Regions from separate parts of the Streptomyces sp. NPDC003697 genome, predicted to be linked through region 2. Evidence: riboswitches for the same ligand, from Rfam matches in the RefSeq annotation. Region 2 holds a riboswitch; each other region holds the start of a gene.

Region 1 (4,604 bases), on a different contig from region 2:
GAGTGCCCCGGGAGACGACGCAGGCGATGGCGATCGCGAACACGACGAGCAGCGCGGCGGCGAGTGCCAGTCCGGCGCCGGCGAGGCGGGTCCACGGCATCAGGACCAGCGCGCAGACCAGCCACTCCGCCGCCACCACGGCGACGGCCGCCGCCCGGGTCACCGCACGGGGCAGCACGTTCAACTCGCGCACGGACGCGGTGAACGCGGCGAAGGAGTGTCTGCTTCTCACCTTGCCGACGGCAGCGGCGAGGAAGACGGTGGCGATGAGCACGCGCACCGCGGACTCCGCGTAGGGCACGGGTGACACCTCCTGCGGGTCGGGCCGGGAACCGGCCCCGGAACAGGGGCCGGGGACGCCGGACGGTCGTCGGACGGCCGGCGTGTGCGGCGGTCCCGCCGCACACGACACCGGTGTCCCCGGCCGCACTGCAGGTCAGGTCAGCGCCTCAGCAGCTCGGACAGCTGCGCCAGCAGTTGATGGAGCCGCAGTAGGTGTTGACGCAGCACGCGCTGCGCGCGCACTGCCAGCACTCGTTGAAGCACTGACAGGCCTGGGCCGACGCCGCGGCCTCCACCTTGGGGACGAACAGACCGAGAAGCCTGCTGCTGAGGGATTCCAGTGCCTTGGACATGCAGTCCTCCTTCTGGAAGGCGGTAGGGAGGACGACGTGAAGCCGCAGAGCGAGCACCCGCCTGGTGCCCGACGCACGAACGCCCCGGAGTTCCGTGGGGAGTTGCCTCACATCGCCCGGCCAGGAGCCTAGGGACGCAGGGTGCGGCGGGGCCAGCGTCCGGCCGTCCAGGACACCGTCCGGGATGACGCGCCTGTCCGGGACGGTGTCCGGGCCAGGTCCGGGGACGTCGTGCGACCTCTGTCCCGGACGCGGCCACAGATCCGGGACAGGGCGGTTCCGGTCCCCGGAGTGCCAGGACGGGCTCCGCGGCGTGGCGCGGGGGCGGAAGGCCGGGCGGGAGGCCCGCCGTCCCGTGTGCGCCGGCTGCGGCACCAGGTCACCCGCGAACGGTGGAAGGCGGTCGAGCCCGCCGGTGGGACACGCCTCCCGGAACCCATCCGGCGCTCGCGCCACGCCGGCACGGAGCGAGCCGCACCGCCGGACGGCAGGACGGGGCGGGTGCCGGGCACGGGCTTCAGGGCCGCCCGAACGGGTCCGGGCGGGAGGCCGGCGCCACCCGGCTCTCCCGCTTCCGGTCACTGCCGCAGACCGCGCCCCTGGCGCGGGCGCCACGGTGCGCCGGACGGCGAGCGGCTCACGACGCGGGCCACCGTGCGGCCCTGGCAACCCGCTTGACGTCGTGTCATCGACGCGCTCCCCGGGTGTCGGGGGCGAAAGGGCAGGGGTCCGACGCGAAACGAAGCCGAACGGCCTACGCCCTTCCGGTCGACATACGTCGCGGCACGGGGGCTGTCCGAGTTGCGCGCCACGCCTGGCCGACCGACGCAATGAAACGTTCCGCCGCAGGTCCGGGACTCGCGGCGAGCCGTGACGGGTGTTCGATCCGGGGGTGTCCACCCGAACGGGTGAGTGGTGAGTAACAACACAAATCCTCGGTTCAGTTGGGTTTTTCGGACATCCGTGAGCCAAGATCCCTGTCTGACGACAAGCCCCCGCCACAGCGGCGGGGCGGTCCGGGCGGACGCCGAGTCCTGCCGCCGCCCGGATGACCGGTCGACGGAAGTGGATCGGCAGGAGTGGAGGACCCAAGCACGACGGGTCGCCGGAACGGTCATGCCATGGCCGGGCCGAGCAGCCCTTGGGGTGAAGCCGCGGTAACGCGGCCGGGCTACTTCGCCAGCCCGAATCCGACAGGTCATCCTTCACAGGCGGCTGACGAAGGGTTGCGCATGACTGCGCTGAATCGTGTCCCGTCGCTGATGGCCCGGGCCGGCACGGCCTCGGCCCTGACCATCGCCGCCGTGGGTGGCTCGATCGTGGTTCCGGGTGTCGCGTCCGAGGCCGCGGCCGCCACGTCGGCGACGAAGGCGCTGCAGATCGCGGCGTCCAAGAAGGGCTCCCCGTACAAGTGGGGGGCCGTGGGCCCGCGGCGCTTCGACTGCTCCGGGCTCACGCTGTACTCGTTCAAGAAGGCGGGCAAGAAGCTCCCCCGTACGGCGGCCCAGCAGTACAACAGGAGCCGCCACATCTCCGCGAGGAGCCGTCGGGCCGGGGACCTGGTGTTCTTCCACTCGGGCTCGAACGTCTACCACGTGGGCATCTACGCGGGTAAGGGCAAGATCTGGCACGCCCCGAAGACGGGAGACGTGGTGCGGCTGCAGAAGATCTGGACGAAGAGCGTCTGGTACGGGCGGGTCAGCTGACCCGGCCGACAGGGGCGACGGGACGCTTGGTCCGGCCGGACCGGGCGGCGGTGCCCTGGCCGCCGTCCCCACGTCCGGCCGAAGGTGCCGTGCGGACCCCGAGCGCCGGCCGCCGGACGTAGAGCGGTACGCGCCGCCCGGCGCCTCCCGGGCGGCGCGCCACCCCTGAAACGGCCTTGGGTGACCCCGCCACGACTGCCACGGGTCTCGCCCCGGCTGCCGCGGCCCGCCACGGCTTCCGCGGTCCCGGGCGGTGCACTGCGGCCGACACGCTGGGCGGCCGACGCGCCCCCGGGCGGCCGTTGCGACGGGCGCGGGCCCCTGAACGGCGCTTCCGGCTCACGCCGGCCGGCCAGGGGCCCGCGTCCCGCGGCTGCCGCGCCGGGCCTGGCTCACCGCGGCGCCTACGGCCCACCCGGCCGGCGGGCCGCGCCTCGCGGCTCCGGCCGCCCGCGGCCGGTGTCACGGCCGGCCCCGCCCCGGCACCAGGTGCCACGGGCTCGGCGCCGCGAGGGGCCGCCGGCCCGCCGGCGGCGGCGAGCCCACCGCAATCAGCCTAGGGTTCCGGCTGCCCCGCCGCCGTGACCGGAGGGGTGAGCACCGGCCAGGGCAGCGCGATGCAGACCGTCTTGCCGCCCTCGCGGGTGGGTCTGACGCTGAGCCGGCCCCCGTACTCGGCCGTCAGCCACCGGATGATCACCATGCCCCGCCCGTTGTCCTGCTGGACGGCGGCCGGCAGTCGTTTCGGGAACCGGGGGTGGCTGTCGGTGACGCCGATGCGCAGTTGCTCGTCCCGGTCCAGCAGGAGGTCGACCGTGAAGGTCGGCGACTGACCGAGCGTGTGCTGGACGGCGTTGGTGGCCAGCTCCGAGATGATGAGCCGGATCGTGTCGGCGGTGTCCGCCTCAGCCGGCAGGCCCCACTCCGTCAGGGTGTCCGCGACGAAGCTGCGGGCCGCCGACACCGAGACCGGTTCGCTCGGCAGAGTGACGGATGCTTCCAGATGGTCTGCCATGGCGACGTCGTCCCTTTCCCACGCGACCGCAGACCGACACGGAGCGGCTGGTTCGAGTACGGTCCCGGACTGGTGCTTCGCCGTCAGACTGCCACCACCGCGTCGCCCGCGACGGCGATCCACCAAGATCTGCATATATCTGTCGCTCGAAGCGGTGAACTCTGCGACGGCAGACCGTATTCGGGCGGCGCGGAGGGGATAGGGAGTAGCCCATGCAGTACGGTCCCGCGGTACGCCGCCGGAAGCTGGGCGCCGAACTTCGCGCCCTCCGCACCGCCGCCGGCCTGACGAGCGGCGAGGCGGCCGGCCTGGTGGGCTGGCACCAGTCGAAGGTCAGCCGGATCGAGACCGGCGCGAGCGGCGTCAAACCGGCCGACGTGCGCCTGCTCCTGGACGCCTACGCGGTCGAGGACGCCCAGTTGCGTGAGCTGCTGATGGTGCTGGCGGGCTCGCACGACGGCGCCGGCCGGCACCACTGGTGGCATGCCTACCGAGGTGTCCTGCCGCCGACCTACCGGGACTTCATCAGCCTGGAGTCCCAGGCCGGCGGCATGCGCACGCTGGAGACCTCGGTCGTGCCCGGTCTGCTGCAGACGCCCGGGTACGCCCGCGCCGTGACCCGTGCCGCGGTGGAGGGCCTCGACGAGGATCAGCTGGACGCGCTGGTGGAGGTGCGGCTGGCCCGGCAGGACGTACTGCGGGCGCGGCCGCCGCTGGAGCTGAGCGCGGTGCTCGACGAGGCGGTGCTGCGGCGGCAGGTCGGCGGGCCGGGCGTCATGGCGCGACAGCTGGAACGGTTGGTGGAGGCGGCCCGTCTGCCCCAGGTGACGCTTCAGGTGCTGCCGTTCTCGGCCGGAGCCCACATCGGCGTCACCGGCCCTTTTGTCATCTTTTCATTTCTGAGCACTTCTGATCTCGACGTGGTGGTTCTCGACCACTTGACGAGTAGCGCGCATCTCGACCGGAAAGAAGACGTAGAGGCTTACTCGGAAGCCTTCAACTCCCTTCAGGAGCACGCTCTTTCCCCCGAGGAATCGTTGGATTTCATCGCCGCGACAGCCCACGAGGCATCCGCGTAAGGAGGCACCATGTCCGCTGCTCTGCCTCGCACCGTACCTTCCAGTGACGATCTGCACGGCGTGCGATGGCTGCGCAGCAGCTACAGCACAGGAGCCAACAACTGCGTCGAGACGGCCGCACCGCTCTCCGGTCCCGCGGCCGGCCGGCTCGCCGTGCGCGACTCCAAGG
Region 2 (4,604 bases):
ACCACGACGTATCCGGTCTCCCCCGGCAACACGTAGTGCAGCCGGCGGCGGATCTGCTGCTGGGCGTAGGCGTCGTCCTGCCAGCGTGCCTTGAGGTCGCGCAGTTGCCGCACCCGCTGCTGGGCCTGCCGCTTCTGCTGCCGCATGTCGGCGATCTCGGCGCGCTGGGAGACGTACTGCCGCATCGGGTACGCCAGCGCGACGACCATCGAGCACACCACGAGCGCGAGCAGCGCCGCGCGCCCGGTGAGCCGGGAGCGACGGGCCTGCCGCCGCGTCTGGGAGCGGTAGACGCGGGCCGCCGTCTGCTCACCGAGCAGCCTGAGCCTGGTCGCGGTGGAGAACCGGTCCCGGTCGGTCACGGCATGTCACCTCGCCTCACTACGCCGGTCACCTCTCTCGTCGGCCGGGCTCCGGGAATGTCCCGGGACGGCCCGGCCATCGTCCCCGCCGGCCCGCGGGCACGTCACACGTACGTACGTCCCCGCACACGGTACGGGACCGGGTACGGGGACGTACGTACGACTGGCTGGGCCTACCTGGCGGACGGCTCAGCCCTTGAAGCGCGGGAAGGCGCTGCGGCCGGCGTACACCGCGGCGTCGTCGAGGATCTCCTCGATGCGCAGCAGCTGGTTGTACTTGGCCACGCGCTCGGAGCGGGCCGGGGCACCGGCCTTGATCTGGCCGCAGTTGGTGGCGACGGCCAGGTCGGCGATGGTGACGTCCTCGGTCTCGCCGGAGCGGTGGGACATCATGCACTTGTAGCCGCTGCGCTGGGCCAGCTCGACGGCGTCGAGGGTCTCGGTCAGCGAGCCGATCTGGTTGACCTTGACCAGCAGGGCGTTCGCGGCGCCCTCCTCGATGCCACGGGCCAGGCGCTCGGGGTTGGTGACGAACAGGTCGTCGCCGACGAGCTGGACCTTGTCACCGAGCTTGGCGGTGATGGTCTTCCAGCCCTCCCAGTCGTCCTCGAACAGCGGGTCCTCGATGGACACCAGCGGGTACGCCTCGAGCAGGTCGGCGTAGTACTCGGTCATCTCGGCGGCGGAGCGCTCCTTGCCCTCGAAGAGGTAGGAGCCGTCCTTGTAGAACTCGGACGCGGCCACGTCGAGCGCCAGGGCGATCTGCTCGCCGGGGGTGTAGCCGGCCTCCGTGATCGCCTCGAGGATGAGGTCGAGGGCCTCGCGGTTGGAGCCGAGGTTCGGGGCGAAGCCGCCCTCGTCGCCGAGGCCGGTGGAAAGGCCCTTGCTCTTCAGGACCTTCTTCAGGGTGTGGTAGACCTCGGCGCCCCAGCGCAGGGCCTCGGAGAAGGACTCCGCGCCGATCGGCGCGATCATGAACTCCTGGATGTCCACGTTGGAGTCGGCGTGCGAGCCGCCGTTCAAGATGTTCATCATCGGCACCGGCAGCAGGTGCGCGTTCGGGCCGCCCAGGTAGCGGAACAGCGGCAGGTCGCTCGCCTCGGACGCGGCGTGGGCGACGGCGAGGGAGACGCCGAGGATGGCGTTGGCGCCGAGGGAGCTCTTGTTGTCGGTGGCGTCGAGGTCGAACATCGCCTGGTCGATCAGGCGCTGCTCGGTGGCGTCGTAGCCGACCAGCTCCGGGCCGATCTGCTCGATCACGGCGAGGACGGCCTTCTCGACGCCCTTGCCCTGGTAGCGGTTGGGGTCACCGTCGCGGAGCTCGACGGCCTCGAAGGCGCCGGTGGAGGCGCCGGAGGGGACGGCGGCACGCCCGGTGCTGCCGTCGTCGAGGCCGACCTCGACCTCGACCGTGGGATTGCCTCGGGAGTCCAGGATTTCCCGGGCTACGACGACGTCGATCGACGGCACGAGCATCTCCTTCTTGGATGTGACGCTGGAAGTGCGGGGCTGGTGTGACTTGCGACTAGAGCCTAACCGTCCCGGGGCCTTCAACAGCCGACCGACCGCCCCGTGGACAAGGTGACGGTACACATTGTTCCCGCTCGGAACAAAGGGGTCCGGGCGAGTCCGGGAAATGCCCTGGCAGGAGCGAACGAGGCGCGAAACGAAAAGCCCCGCTCCGGTGCGCACGGGGGAACACGCACCGGAGCGGGGAGTCCGGGGGACGGGGTGGACCGCAGGAGCCGGGGAGCCGGGGGCGGCCCCCGCCGTGGGGGACCGCGCCCGTCGGGGCTCTACGGCCCGGTCAGCGGCCGGCTGTCACTTCAGGTGCAGCTGCTGGCCCGGGTAGATGAGGTCGGCGTTGTCGACGATGTCCTTGTTCAGGTCGAACAGCTTCTTCCAGCCACCCTGGACGTTCTGCTTCGCCGCGATCCTGCTGAGGGTGTCGCCGGTGACCACCTTGTACTCGCCGTCACCCTTCGCGACCTTCTTGCCGGTCGGGGTGGTGACGGTCTTCTTGGCGGCCGGGCGCTCGGTGGAGCGGGAGGCCTTCTGCTCGGTGGAGCGGTTGGCGGTGGCGCCGCCGCCCTGGGTGGAGCCGCTGTTCGACGCGGCCGGGGCACCGCCGTTGTAGGCGGCGTTCGACAGGCCCTTGCCGCAGACCGGCCAGGCGCCCTTGCCCTGGCCCGCGAGGACCTTCTCGGCGACGGCTATCTGCTGGGCCTTGCCGGCCAGGTCGGCACGCGACGCGTAGGCCGTGCCACCGAAGGCGGCCCAGGTCGAGTTGGTGAACTGCAGACCGCCGTAGAAGCCGTTGCCGGTGTTGATGGACCAGTTGCCGCCGGACTCGCACTGGGCGACCGCGTCCCACTCGGAGACGGTGGCGGCGGAGGCGCTGCCGGACGCCATCAGCGGGACGGCGACGGCGGTGCCGGCGACACCGGCGAGCGCGATGGCTCGGGTGGCCTTGGACGGACGACGGTGCGTGCCCTTGCCGGAAAACAGCATGGTTGGATCCCCTCACCGACGCCTGCGAGGTGAGCTGTCGGGTTCGGGCCGGTTGAGTTGCCCGGCCGCGTCCCTCTGCGAGACGCGGCTTCACCCCGAGCCGCTCCGGGCAACAGCCCGGCACGGCACTTACCTTGGGTCCCCCGCTCCTGCCTGCGGCGCGTGACGCGACGACTGTTCCCGGGCAGCCGCTGGCAGGATTCGGCGTTACGGCGACCGGGGCTCGCGATGGCGAACGATCACGACCGTAGACACGGCCGCCGCGGAATTTCAAAGACGATCAGGGCTTCTGAGACTCATCCCACACTTTCACCGAAACGGTCATTCGGCACCAATGCCCACGTGAACTACCCCTGGTTTCGGGCGTTTTCGGTGTCTACATCCAGCGCTTGACCGGCGACGATGCTGTTCGGGTCGGAGCCGATCGCGTCGCGGTTCGCCGCGTACAACGCCCGCCATCCGCCGTCGAGGTCAAGGGAGTCGGCGATGGACGCCAGGGAGTCGCCGGCGCGGACGATGTAGGACCCCCCGGCGGCACGGGCGTCGTCGGTGTCGCGCACGGCGTGACGGCCGGCGGACGAGGCCGCGAGGGTGCCGGCCGAATCCTCCGCGGCACTGCCGCCGCGATGACGGCCGGTGCCGAGCGCCCCGGTGTCCACGAGGGCGGAAGAACCGGCGGCCTGCTGCCAGTTGTCCGAATCGTCCGATCGGGACGGCGCGGACGGCGAGCTGTCGGGAGTCCGCGTGCCGCCCGGAGCGGCGGGCGCGGATGTGCCGGACTTGCCAGGATCGCCCGCCTTGGCGGACGAAGAGGAGGAAGAGCCCGAAGAGGACGGATTCGGGCCGGAATCGTCCGTCGAGTCGGACGAAGCGGAGGCCTCACCCCCGGACGAGGACCGGGAATCACCGGCCGAGCGCCCGGAGTCCTGGGCCCCGTCGGACAGGCCCGAGTCGGGCACCCGGGGCGTTCCGGTGGAGCCGGACGAACCGGAGTTCGAGGGCGAGTCGTTGCTCACACCGGTGTCCACGTCGGCCGAACCGGTGTCCTGGTGCAGCCCGGAGAGCAGTCCGCAGGTGGGCCAGGCGCCCGGACCCCTCTCGTCGAGGATCCTCTCGGCGACGGCTATCTGCTGGGACCGGCTGGCCTGGTCGGCGCTCGGCGCGTACGTGAGGCCGCCGTACTTCTCCCAGTCGTCCTGGGACAACTGCAGTCCGCCGTAGTAGCCGTTGCCGTTGTCGGCGCTCCAGGAGCCACCGCTCTCGCACTCCGCGACCTTGTCCCACGTGGTGCCGTCGGCCGCGCTCGCGCCGCTGGCGCCGAGCAGTGGGATGGCGATGGCGGATCCGGTCACTCCGGCCGCGACGAGCATGGCCGGGGCCTGACGGGGGCGCCGGTGACGACCGTTCCCGGAGAGCATGCGGAGACCTTTCGTGGGACAGCGGTGATCTGCGCGACGGGTGGTGCACGGCGCCGCGCTGATGCGTGAACGTATCGGCTGACAATCGCCTGTCACAAGTTAATGCCGCGTAGATCACGTGAACATCACAGAGTTGAGCGCGTGTCACCTTTGTCTTCGTCGACCGGACCGTGAGCGACCGCTCTCCGACAGCTACTACGGAGCGGCCGGTGTGAACCGGACGGGCAGCGTGCGCAGGCCGCGCATGATGAGCCCGCCGCGCCAGCGCAGGTCGGCCGGTTCCGCGTCGAGTCGCAGATCGGGCAGCCGGGTG
Region 3 (4,604 bases), on a different contig from region 2:
ACGTCCGACGTGGCCATCTTCTGGATGAGTTGCTGCGCGGTGATCCTGGGCAGGTCGGGATCGCCGGAGTCGGCGAGCGCCGGGACGAGCCCGATGGTCGCCGCCGCCACCCCCACCACCGCGACCGGGACGGCGTACCGCGCGGCCCTGCGCCGCCTGGCGGGCAGGTCGTGCAGTTCCTCGGCGCTCGCGCTGCCGTCGGATTCGTACGGTGCCATGTGTGCCTTACCTCCGTCGTCGGCGGCGGCTTCTCGTCTCATGTGCACTCTCCTCCGCGCTCTCGCCACCGCGTTGTCGCTGTCGCGGGAGCGGGGGAGGCCCCCGTCACCCCAAGCCGCCATTCTCACCTGATCGGGTGAGAAGTGGTGTAGTCCGTCTCTCCATCTGACCAAATCGGCCGCGACGAAGCGTCAGACCGCGGAGCCAACTCCACGTACGACTGCGGTATGACACGAGGGGCCGGCGTCTCCCCCGCCCCGTAGGGGTCGGCGTGGGACCTGCACGCCGAGGCCGCACCGGGGACGTGACCCGGGTCACGGAGAACGGAGGGCGAGGCGCGCCTGTCCCGGACCCGCAGGAAGTGGCTGCCCGGCGGCGCGGGGTGCGCGGGTGCGGATCGCGTGTCGGCGGTGACTTCCGCGCCGGGCGCTCAGCCCGCCCGGTGCACCACCGCGTCGCACAGCTCCAGCAGCGCCGCCTTCGCCTCGCAGTCCCGCAGCGGGGCCAGCGCGGCCCGCGCCTCCTCGGCGTAGCGGACGGTGTCCCGCCGCGCCTGCTCCAGCGCCGGGTGCGCGCGCAGCGCCGCGAGCGCCTCCGCGTGCCGTGCGTCGTCGCTCAGGTCGGAGTCCAGCAGCTCGCACAGCGCGATGTCCTCGGCCAGCCCCTGCCGTGCCGCACGCTCCCGCAGCCGCAGCACCGGCAGCGTCGCGATGCCCTCCCGCAGATCGGTGCCCGGCGTCTTTCCGGACTCGCGCGAGTCGCTCGCGATGTCGAGCACGTCGTCCGCGAGCTGGAAGGCGACCCCCAGCCGCTCCCCGTACTGCGTCAGCACGTCGACGACCGTCTCGTCGGCGCCGGACATCATGGCCCCGAAACGGCACGACACCGCCACCAGGGATCCCGTCTTGCCGCCGAGCACGTCCAGGTAGTGGTCGACCGGGTCGCGTCCGTCCTGCGGCCCCGCCGTCTCCAGGATCTGCCCGGTGACGAGCCGCTCGAACGCCACGGCCTGCACCCGGACCGCCTCCGGGCCGAGGTCGGCGAGGATCTGGGAGGCCCGGGCGAACAGGAAGTCGCCGGTCAGGACCGCGACGGAGTTGCCCCAGCGGGCGTTCGCGCTGGGCACCCCCCGCCGCACCCCGGCCTCGTCCATCACGTCGTCGTGGTACAGCGTCGCCAGATGGGTGAGCTCCACGACCACCGCGGACGGCACGATCCCCGGCGCGTACGGGTCCCCGAACTGCGCCGCCAGCATCACGAGCAGTGGCCGGAAACGCTTGCCACCCGCCTTGACGAGGTGCTGCGCGGCCTCCGTGATGAAGGGGACCTCGCTCTTCGTGGCTTCGAGCAGCCCTTCCTCGACAGCCGCCATTCCGGCCTGGACATCGGCTTCGAGAGCCTGGTCCCGCACGCTCAGCCCGAACGGCCCGACGACGGTCACGAGGGATCTCCTGTCTGCTGGTGTCTGCTGGCGCTTACACGGCTTGTCGATAGGTCGCTGCCATCACTCAAGTCAGCGTATCCGGTCACGTTTCGATCACCGATAGCGCCCACCGATACAGGCCAGGCGGTATCGGATCACGCCCGGTATGCGCTCCATCGGCCGATAAGTATGTATTTTGGCCGACCCCTTTCTCCTACCCCGCTCCGCCGTACCCCTCACCGGACCCACCCTCCATTCCGGTCATGCGCATGCCCCCTGGCGTGCCGCCGATCCCCGGCCGGGGGGCGACGGTGCGAGAGCGGCACCGACTCAGGGGTCCGGGCTTCGCGACTCGGAACTCCCCACTCCGGCGCGCGGGGGTCACCACCACATCATCCGCTCGAGCCGCCGATCGCGTGGCCTTTTGACCGTATTGAGCGTGTTATCCCGTTAGCCCCGAATGCCCTCGTCGACGCAAACAGTGATTTGAGCCACTCGGGGGCTGGCGCGCACCGAACGCCCGCTCTACCCCGTTTTCCTTGCAGGGCAAGGAAGTTACCCCTTGGCGACCGCAAAGGATCAAGCGCCTCATAACCCCCACTTCAAGGTCAATCAGGGCGTTGTGTGATTCCGGCACTTGTTCCGGACATGTGCTCTCGCATACGTTCCCGGCCGTCGGGCGGACGCCGAATCCTGCCACCGCCCGAGAACCCATCGACCGAACCGTCCACGGCAGGAGCGGGGGACCCAGGTAAGTCGCCGGGCCGGAGCCGCACGACACGTCAGATGCGTCGCGCGCCACTACCGGACCGGCTCGGGGTGAAGTCGCGCTCCCCGGAGCGCGGCCGGGCATCTCCAGCCCGAACCCGACAGCTCACCTCGCAGGCGACGGAGAGGAATCGGCCCATGCCTGCTCAGGCTCAGCAGCACCGCACCACCCGTTTCGCCCGCCTCACCCGCACCCTCGCCGTCGCCGGCACCGGTGCGGCCGTCCTCGCCCTGCCGCTTCTCGGCGCCACCGGCGCATCCGCCGCCGAGGCGAAGCCGGCCCCGGCCACCGCGAGCTCCCTCGGCTACGCGAACAACCTCGACGGCTGGATCCGGGCCTCCCTGTCGATCATGGCCAAGCAGGGCATCCCGGGCTCGTACGACGGCATCCGCCGCAACATCATGCGCGAGTCCTCGGGCAACCCGCTGGCCATCAACAACTGGGACTCCAACGCGGCCAAGGGCATCCCGTCCAAGGGCCTGCTCCAGGTCATCGACCCGACGTTCAAGGCCTACCACGTGCCCGGCACATCCTTCGACATCTACGACCCGGTCGCGAACATCACCGCCGCCTGCAACTACGCGGCCAAGCGGTACGGCTCGATCGACAACGTCAACGGCGCCTACTGACGGACGGACACCGGCAGGCGGTCCGGGGGCGGGCGTCCGGCGGCGCCCGCCCCCGCGCCGGCTGTCCGGCATCACACCGGACCGGAGGCGCTCCACACAACACACCGGCCGGAGGCGCTCCGCCTACCGGCCCGGGAACAACCGCTCGAGGACGACGGCGATGCCGTCGTCCTCGTTCGACAGCGTGACCTCGTCGGCCACCGCCTTCAGTTCGGGGTGGGCGTTGGCCATCGCGACGCCGCGGGCGGCCCACTGGAACATCGGGACGTCGTTGGGCATGTCGCCGAAGGCGAGGGCGTGGTCACGGCTCAGCCCGAGGTGCTCGGCGGCCAGCGCCAGCCCGGTGGCCTTGGTGATGCCGCACGGCTGGAGTTCGACGGTCCCGGGGCCCGACATGGTGACCGTCGCCAGGGAACCGACCACGCCCCGCGCCACCGCCGCCAACTCGTCGTCCGACAGCGCGGGGTGACGCAGCAGCACCTTGGCCACGGGCAGGGACCACAGCTCGTCGCGCCGTTCGACCCGTACGGCGGGCAGTGTGGGGTGCGGCATGACGTATCCGGGCTCGACCAGCGTGAGCCCGTCGACCCCGTCCTGGTCCACCGCCGCGTGCACCTCCCCCACCTCGGCCTCGATCTTGCCGAGCGCGGTCTCGGCGAGTTCCCGGTCGAGGGTGACCGACCACAGCAGCCGGTTCGCCCCGGCGTCGTACACCTGCGCGCCCTGACCGCACACCGCCAGTCCCGTGCTGCCCAGGGCGCCGCACAGCGAGCGCACCCTCGGCGCCGGGCGCCCGGTCACGACCAGGTGCCGGGCACCGGCGTCCGCCACCCGCGCGAGTGCGGCGAGCGACCGCCCGGACACGGTGTCGTCGCCGCGCAGCAGCGTTCCGTCCAGGTCGGTGGCGACGAGTGCGTATGCGAGGGAGGCGGCCATGATCAGAGAATACGGACCGGCGGCCCCTCCGACTCAACGGAATCCGGACGGCCGCGGCCGCCGCCGTCCGGATTCCGGCCGCCCCTCGGGCACGACCCCCTAGGGCACGCCCTCTCTCGGGCACGACCTTCTCGGGCACACCCCAGGGTGATCGCGTACGCACCCTTTTGACACTGCCCAAGACGGGCAACGCCCCCGTAACGTGTGGCGCTACCACACACCCAGCCCGGCGCGCGCACGGCAGGTGTCCGGCCCCGGCGTGCGCGAGAGCGGCACGGAGCCGGACGAGGGCGTGCACGACGACGTGCGCGACAGACAGCACGAAAGAGAGGCAGCCACCCCATGCCCCCCTTCGAGGTCCCCGAGGGCGACCCCTTCGGCCCGCACAACCTGCCCTACGGCGTCTTCTCCCGCGCCGGTTGCACGGAACGCACCGTCGGCGTCCGGCTCGGCGACCACGTCCTCGACGCGGGCGCGGCGGCCGTCGCACTGGGCTCGCCGTACGCCTCCCTGCTCGCCCGGCCGACCCTGAACCCGCTGCTGGCCGCGGGCCGCACGGCGTGGTCCGACGTCCGGCGCGCGCTGACGGCGTGGGTGACGGTGCCGTCCCACCAGGAGGCGGTCGCGC

The links. Region 2 has a riboswitch for cyclic di-AMP ahead of ACWDNY_RS23015 (transglycosylase family protein). Riboswitches for the same ligand answer to the same signal wherever they lie in the genome.
Region 1: linked by a shared signal. The riboswitch ahead of ACWDNY_RS19250 (C40 family peptidase) and the one ahead of ACWDNY_RS23015 (transglycosylase family protein) in region 2 are both predicted to bind cyclic di-AMP.
Region 3: linked by a shared signal. The riboswitch ahead of ACWDNY_RS03535 (transglycosylase SLT domain-containing protein) and the one ahead of ACWDNY_RS23015 (transglycosylase family protein) in region 2 are both predicted to bind cyclic di-AMP.

Annotation. Positions count from the first base shown of each region.
Region 1 covers NZ_JBSFNN010000046.1:20,878-25,481, forward strand. The annotation lists gene ACWDNY_RS19240 (MauE/DoxX family redox-associated membrane protein) at 1-301, opposite strand, end outside; gene ACWDNY_RS19245 (hypothetical protein) at 450-635, opposite strand; cyclic di-AMP (ydaO/yuaA leader) riboswitch at 1,683-1,864, shown strand; gene ACWDNY_RS19250 (C40 family peptidase) at 1,868-2,341, shown strand; gene ACWDNY_RS19255 (ATP-binding protein) at 2,898-3,356, opposite strand; gene ACWDNY_RS19260 (helix-turn-helix domain-containing protein) at 3,569-4,435, shown strand; gene ACWDNY_RS19265 (DUF397 domain-containing protein) at 4,445-4,604, shown strand, end outside.
Region 2 covers NZ_JBSFNN010000065.1:22,462-27,065, forward strand. The annotation lists gene ACWDNY_RS23005 (FtsB family cell division protein) at 1-362, opposite strand, end outside; gene eno (phosphopyruvate hydratase) at 552-1,832, opposite strand; gene ACWDNY_RS23015 (transglycosylase family protein) at 2,184-2,873, opposite strand; cyclic di-AMP (ydaO/yuaA leader) riboswitch at 2,878-3,044, opposite strand; gene ACWDNY_RS23020 (transglycosylase family protein) at 3,221-4,291, opposite strand; gene ACWDNY_RS23025 (cytochrome P450 family protein) at 4,487-4,604, opposite strand, start outside.
Region 3 covers NZ_JBSFNN010000005.1:106,573-111,176, reverse strand. The annotation lists gene ACWDNY_RS03545 (LolA family protein) at 1-218, opposite strand, end outside; gene ACWDNY_RS03540 (polyprenyl synthetase family protein) at 650-1,660, opposite strand; cyclic di-AMP (ydaO/yuaA leader) riboswitch at 2,349-2,543, shown strand; gene ACWDNY_RS03535 (transglycosylase SLT domain-containing protein) at 2,549-3,040, shown strand; gene ACWDNY_RS03530 (HAD family hydrolase) at 3,164-3,976, opposite strand; gene fahA (fumarylacetoacetase) at 4,319-4,604, shown strand, end outside.